Regions from separate parts of the Streptomyces sp. NPDC051563 genome, predicted to be linked through region 3. Evidence: riboswitches for the same ligand, from Rfam matches in the RefSeq annotation. Region 3 holds a riboswitch; each other region holds the start of a gene.
What was found. Region 3 has a riboswitch for cyclic di-AMP ahead of ACIA8F_RS13920 (transglycosylase family protein). Riboswitches for the same ligand answer to the same signal wherever they lie in the genome.
Positions count from the first base shown of each region.

Region 1 (2,254 bases), on a different contig from region 3:
CCACCACGTACATCCAGGCCACCTTGTGCCGCATCTGGGTGAGCAGTGCGATGAGCCCGGGGCTGCCCGAGGCCTGGGAGAGCGTCTCGTGGAACCAGCCGCCCAGGGAGCGCAGGTCCTCCCCCTGTCCCCTCCTGGCCCGTTCCTGGCCCAGCCTGACCAGGCCGCGCAGCACCTTGAGGTGGGCCTCGCTGCGCCGCCGGGCCGCCCGGGCGGCCGCGAGGGGCTCCAGGAGCATCCGCAGCTCCAGGAGGTCGGCCGCCTCCTGCTCGGTCGGCTCGGCCACGCAGGCACCCGCGTGCCGGCGGGTGGTCACGAAGCCCTCGGACTCCAGCGTGCGCAGCGCCTCGCGCACGGGGACGCGCGAGACTCCGTACCGGCGGGCCAGCACCTCCTCGGTCAGCCGGGCGCCGGGCCCGAAGACCCCGGAGACGATGTCGTCGCGGATCGCTGTGCATACCGTGTGCGCGGGAATACGCAAGACCGGACCTCCGCCTTTTTCGTATGGCTGTGCGCGTTGCGACTCTATTGCAACACACGATAATTTCCGAGGACGGCCGGAAATACGAAACATTCACACAAGGCGAGGCGCGGAACACGACGAAGGCCCCGGCTCTCAGGGAGCCGGGGCCTTCGCGGAAGACGTGCGGTGGGGCGAGCGGTCAGACGCTGACGCCGTGCGAGCGCAGGTACGTGAGCGGGTTGATGTCCGAACCGTAGTCGGCGCCGGTGCGGGCCTCGAAGTGCAGGTGCGGGCCGCTGGAGTTGCCGGTGGAGCCCGACAGGCCGATCTGCTGGCCCGCGGCGACCTGCTGGCCGACGGAGACGTTCAGCGAGGACATGTGGCCGTACTGGGTGTACGTGCCGTCCGCGTGCTTGATGACGACGTTGTTGCCGTACGCCCCGCCCCAGCCCGCCTCGACCACGGTGCCCAGGCCGACCGCGTGCACGGAGGTGCCGGAGGCGGCGTGGAAGTCGATGCCGGTGTGGCTGCCGGAGGACCACATGCCGCCACCCGCGTGGTACTGGGTGCTGACGTAGGAGCCGTCGACCGGCGCGACGAAGGTGTTGAGGCGCTTGCGCTCCTCTTCGCGGGCGGCGCGCTCGGCGGCCTCGCGCTCGGCCTTGGCCTGGGCTTCGGCCTTCGCCTTGGCCTCGGCGGCGCGCTGCTTGGCGTCGGCCTCGGCCTGCGCCTTGGCGGCGGCGGCCTCGGCGGCCCGCTGCTGGGACTGGGCCTGGGCCTCGACGTCGCCGGCGAGCTCGTCGGCGACCACGATGGTGTTGAGGGTGCCGGTGTCCTCGATGGAGGGCGAGTGGTCCGCGGCGAACGCGGGACCGGCCAGGGAGCCGACGACACCAGTGGTGGCGAGGGCGGCTATGCCGGCATAGCCGGCGGTCCTGCGGCTGAGACGGCTCGAACCACGGTGCTTGCCGGAACCGGAACCGGCTGCACGACTGCCAAACGCCATGAAGGGGCTGATCCTTTCCTTCCCTCTCGCCTACCGGGTTAGCTGACGGGTTCGGAGCAGGAAGGTCTCCTACGGGCCTCCTCTTGCGAGGCGGTCCGATTCACCCCAGGGACACAAGTGGGTCCCCGGCTCCCCAGGCTCGCGCCTGACGGGGACTCGGCGATCGCTGTCCGGTGCCGCGGGCGCGGCGGTTACACCTGACGAACAGCACGGCCGACGCTAGGCGGATCATCAGGTAATCACCAAACAGACGCGCCCTTTTGTTGCGTACGCCACACCACATACAAGCAACCACACCACTAAAGGGAAAATAAGGACAAAAGGGGCCCCGGCGGACAAGCCGCCGGAGCCCCTTGAGCGACAGGCCAGTTGACGGCCCGCCCGAGATCGACCGGACAACGGCCGGAGACCACCTGACGATCAGTTGGCGACCACGGTCACTTCGCCGATGCCGAGGGCCCGCACGGGCTCCTCGATCTGCGAGGCGTCACCCACCAGGACCGTGACCAGACGGTCCACCGGGAAGGCGCTGACGACCGCCGAAGTGGCCTCCACCGTGCCGGTTTCGGCGAGCCGCGCGTACAACTGCGCCTGGTAGTCGTCCGGCAGCTCCTGCTCGACCTGGTCGGCGAGCGTGCCCGCGACGGAGGCCGCCGTCTCGAACTTCAGCGGGGCCACCCCCACCAAGTTCTGCACGGCCACGTCCCGTTCGGCATCGGTCAGGCCGCCCTCCGCGAGGGTGCGCAGCACCGTCCAGAGGTCGTCCAGCGCCGGGCCGGTGTTCG
Region 1 is NZ_JBITDL010000007.1:139,164-141,417, forward strand. Features, by position in the region: gene ACIA8F_RS11015 (GntR family transcriptional regulator) at 1-481, opposite strand, end outside; gene ACIA8F_RS11020 (M23 family metallopeptidase) at 663-1,469, opposite strand; cyclic di-AMP (ydaO/yuaA leader) riboswitch at 1,482-1,641, opposite strand; gene ACIA8F_RS11025 (M16 family metallopeptidase) at 1,890-2,254, opposite strand, start outside.
Region 1: another riboswitch for cyclic di-AMP. It lies ahead of ACIA8F_RS11020 (M23 family metallopeptidase); the one in region 3 lies ahead of ACIA8F_RS13920 (transglycosylase family protein).

Region 2 (2,254 bases), on a different contig from region 3:
TCTCGGGCGCGAGCCCGAGGCCCTCTGCCAGGTACCGCTCCACACCGCCCCACTCCTCGTCGATGGTCTCGAAGGCCGCCGCCAGATACGGGGCGCGGGCGTCGAAGAGCGGGGAGAGCAGTTCCAGCACTTCGGGGGTCCGGGGCTCGGTCGCCTCGCTGCCCCGGCGGACCCGGTAGCGGTTGTGCGGGGCGTTCGACTCCAGGTAGTCGGCCACGATCGCCTCCCGCTCGACGCCCAGCGCCAGCAGGGTGACGGCGATCGACAGGCCCGCCCGGTCCTTCCCGGCGGCGCAGTGCATGAGGGCCGGGACGCTGTACTCGGCGAGCGCGTGCACCACCCGGCCGTGCTCGGCGGTCCGGGTCCGGATCATCGTCCGGTACGAACGGGACATCCGCGCGGCGCCCTTCCCGTCGCCCAGGATCTCGCGGAGCTGCGCCAGGTCCCCGGTGCGGACCATCTTCCAGAACTCGCTGCCGTCGGCCGGATCCGACAGCGGAATGCTGACGTTGAGCACGCCGGGCAGCTCCACGTCCGGACCCTCCAGCGCGTGGTCGGCTCCGTTGCGGAAGTCGAAGACGGTGTGCAGCCCGAGCGACCCGAGGAACTCCGCGTCGGTTTCGGTGGCATGAGCCAGATGTCCGCTTCGGAATAGTTTTCCCGACTTGACCCGCCGGCCGTCCGTGGTCGGCAGCCCGCCCACGTCGCGGAAGTTGCGCACTCCGGTCAGCGTCGGCTCCTCGTGCGGACTCTGGGGTATCGGCTGGGTCACCGGGCTCCTCCGTGTCATCGTCGTCGATGGTGTCCGAATTACGCTACTTGCTGACAACTTGCCATGGCGAGAGGCGAGATCGGACCTGCCCCCGTGAGCCAGATCATACGGTGACGGTGCGTGCCTGATCGCAAATGCCGAATTGCCTGCCCGGGGCGGCTGTTGAAGGTGCGGAATGGACGGAGGGTGACCGGAATTCCGGCAGCCCGTCATCTTCAAGATTCCGTTGGGGAATTCATGACTTGTTCCGCGCGGGCCGACTCGATTACCTTCGCGATCGATCCGGACGGACCGCCTAATCCTGCCGCCGACCGGAAACCGCACCCGACTATTCACGCGCGCGGCAGGAGCGGGGGAACCAGGTAAGCCGCTGTTCCGGATCTCCGGTCGAGATCTTCACGACGGGACAGCTCGGGGTGAAGCCGTACACGTGCCGTTCACCGGCGCGGAGGCGGCCGGACATCTCCAGTCCGAACCCGACAGCTCACCTCGCAGGCGTCGGAGAGGAATGCGACATGTCCGGAACGGGTAAGCACCGCCGTCCCAAGTCCCGCTCGATATCCCGCGGGTTCGCCGCCGCCGGCACCGGTGGCGCGGCCCTCGCGCTTCCGCTGCTCGGCGCCGCCGGCGCCCACGCCGCGGGGGTCCCCGCCGCGGCGCCCGCCGCCGCTCCGGTCCAGGCCGCCCCGCAGGCCGTGGCCGCTCAGGTGCCCGCCGCGCTCCAGGCCGCGCCGGCCACCGCGCAGAGCGCCCCCACCGTCTACACCGTGGTGCCGGGCGACTACCTCTCCAAGATCGCCGCGAGCCGGCACCTCGCCGGCGGCTGGGAGCAGCTCTACGCGGACAACCGCGAGGCCGTCGGCACCGACCCGTCGCTGATCCACCCGGGCCTCAAGCTCACGCTCGGCGCGAAGGGCTCGGCTCCGGCCGCGTCGGCCGAGTCGGCGCCGGCCGAAACGCCGAAGCCGGCCAAGAAGTCTGCTTCTTCCTCTTCTTCTGATTCTTCCGCTTCGTCGAATTCCTCCAACTCGGACGCGGCCTCGTCCGATGAGGATTCCTCGGACGAGGCCGCCGCGCCCGCCCCCGCGCGCAAGGCCCCCGCCAAGCAGCAGGGCGGTTCCACGTCGACCGGCTTCGTCGCCCCCGTCGGCGGCGGCACGTCCACCGCGTACAAGACCGCCGGCTCCATGTGGTCCAGCGGCTACCACACCGGTGTCGACTTCTCCGCGAGCACCGGCACCACCGTCAAGGCGGTCGGCGCGGGCACCGTGGTCTCCGCCGGCTGGGGCGGCGCGTACGGCAACGAGGTCGTCATCCGCCACGCCGACGGCAAGTACAGCCAGTACGCGCACCTCTCCCAGCTCTCCGTCTCGTCCGGCCAGAGCGTCGGCGCCGGACAGACCATCGGACTCTCCGGCGCCACGGGCAACGTGACCGGCCCGCACCTGCACTTCGAGATCCGCACCGGACCCTCGTACGGCT
Region 2 is NZ_JBITDL010000005.1:38,755-41,008, forward strand. Features, by position in the region: gene ACIA8F_RS07875 (tyrosine-protein phosphatase) at 1-772, opposite strand, end outside; cyclic di-AMP (ydaO/yuaA leader) riboswitch at 1,088-1,283, shown strand; gene ACIA8F_RS07880 (peptidoglycan DD-metalloendopeptidase family protein) at 1,288-2,254, shown strand, end outside.
Region 2: another riboswitch for cyclic di-AMP. It lies ahead of ACIA8F_RS07880 (peptidoglycan DD-metalloendopeptidase family protein); the one in region 3 lies ahead of ACIA8F_RS13920 (transglycosylase family protein).

Region 3 (2,254 bases):
TGCTCGGTGGCGTCGTAGCCGACGAGCTCGGGGCCGAGCTGCTCGATGACGGCGAGGACCGCCTTCTCGACGCCCTTGCCCATGTAGCGGTTGGGGTCACCGTCGCGGAGCTCTACGGCTTCGAACGCTCCGGTGGAGGCGCCGGACGGGACTGCAGCACGGCCGGTGCTGCCATCGTCGAGGCCCACCTCGACCTCGACCGTGGGGTTGCCTCGGGAGTCCAGGATTTCCCGGGCTACGACGACGTCGATGGACGGCACGAGCATCTCCTTCTGGGATGTGACGCTGGGTGTGCGGTGGCATGTCAGGCCGTGGGATGGCCTTGCCGCTTAGAGCCTAACCGCCTCCGGGCACTCGGCCAGCCGACCGCCCGGGTCCTGGGACGAAAAAGGGCCTGAATGCCCCTCTTACAGGACATAGGGCCCTTGATCATCGGGATTCCGGAGGCTCCGTCAGGGCGGACGGACGCGCACACAGCACCGCCCGGCGCGAAGGGGGTTGCGCGCCGGGCGGTGGAATTGCGTGGTGGAGCTCCGTGCGGAACTACTGCGTGTCGCCAAAGCGGCCACGCCCGTTCTCACACGTTTCAGCTGAGGTTCAGCTTCTGACCCGGGAAGATCAGGTTGGCGTCCGAGACGATGTCCTTGTTCAGCTCGAAGAGCTTCTCCCAGCCGCCGGACACCTGGTTCGCGTCCGCGATCGCGCCCAGCGTGTCGCCGGACTTGACCTCGTAGGAGCCGTTGCCCGTCTTGGGGGCCTCGGTCTTCGGCGCGGCCGGGGCGGCCGGACGCTCGGAGCGGGTGGTCGGAGCCTCGGCGCGCTTGGTCTCCTTCTTCGGCGCGGCCTTCTTCTCCACCTTCGGCGCCGGCTTCGGCTGGGCCTTCGGCTTGGAGGGGGTCTCGGCCGAACCGCCGGTGTAGGAGGAGTTCGACAGGCCCACGCCGCAGGACGGCCAGGCGCCCTTGCCCTGGCCCTTGAGGACCTTCTCGGCGATGGATATCTGCTGCGACTTGGAGGCCTGGTTGGCCTGCGCGGCGTACGCCTTGCCGCCGTACGCGGCCCAGGTGGAGGACGTGAACTGCAGGCCGCCGTAGAAGCCGTTGCCCGTGTTGATGGACCAGTTGCCGCCGGACTCGCACGCGGCGACGCGGTCCCATTCGCCGGCGGTCGCGGCGGAAGCGGTGCCCGCAGCCATCAGCGGAGCCGCCACGGCGACACCGGCGACACCGGCGAGCGTGACGATGCGGACGGCCTTGGAGCCGCGACGGTGCTTGCCCTTGCCCGAAAGCAGCATGGAGTTCTCCTCACCGACGCCTACGAGGTGAGCTGTCGGGTTCGGGCGAGTGAGTGCCCGGCCGAGCGACCTAGCGCTCGACTTAACCCCTAGCCGGTTCCGTGACCGTCTCTCAACGGCCGGTTCCGGCGCCTACCTTGGTTCCCCCGCTCCTGCCTTCGGCGCTTTACGCGACGAGTGTTCCCTCCGTCCGCCGGCAGGATTCGGCGATGCGGTCGAAGGAGCCCGCGGTGGCGAGCGATTCAGAAGGTAGACAGGTCTCCCCCCGATGTTCAACGAGCAACATCGGGGGGAAACGGTGCCTACTTGCGCTCCCCGGAGGGACGTTTGCGCAGGTGAGGGCGGGGTTTGCGGAACCCTCCGGGCCTGACACGCCAGTTGACCTGAAGAGACACATGTCTCACTTACAGAAAACGGACAATCAGCTGGTTCCGGGCGCTTTAAGTACCCCTATTGGTGCGTTAGATCCAGGTTCTGGCCGGGCTTGATCAGGTCCGCATCGCCGCCGATGACCTGCTCGTTGGCCTCGTACAGCCCCTTCCAGCCGCCCTTCACTCCGTTGGCGTCCGCGATCGTGATGAGGCTGTCGCCCGCCTTCACGGTGTACGTCGGGTCCGACGCGGCATCAGACCCGGTCTGCGTCTCGACCGCGGCCTGGCCGCGGTGCTTGCCGCCGCCCTCGGTCGCGCCGGCGGTCGCCGGGGCGCTCGGGGTGGCCGCGTCGCCCGGTGCGGCCGGGGCCGTCGGGGCCGTGGGATCAACCGGGTTGACCGGATTTGTCGGGTTCGCGGAATTCCCCGGCCCGGCCGGGGAGGTCGGGTCCGCCGAGTCTGACGGACCGACGGGAGCCGTCGGCCCCACCGGCGCCGTCGGGCCGACCGGAGCGGTCGGGTCCACCGGTACGGACGGGTCCGCCGGCGCGGTCGGGTCCACGGACGGCGGCGGAGTCGTAGGGTCCGC
Region 3 is NZ_JBITDL010000010.1:56,548-58,801, forward strand. Features, by position in the region: gene eno (phosphopyruvate hydratase) at 1-266, opposite strand, end outside; gene ACIA8F_RS13920 (transglycosylase family protein) at 587-1,294, opposite strand; cyclic di-AMP (ydaO/yuaA leader) riboswitch at 1,297-1,468, opposite strand; gene ACIA8F_RS13925 (transglycosylase family protein) at 1,745-2,254, opposite strand, start outside.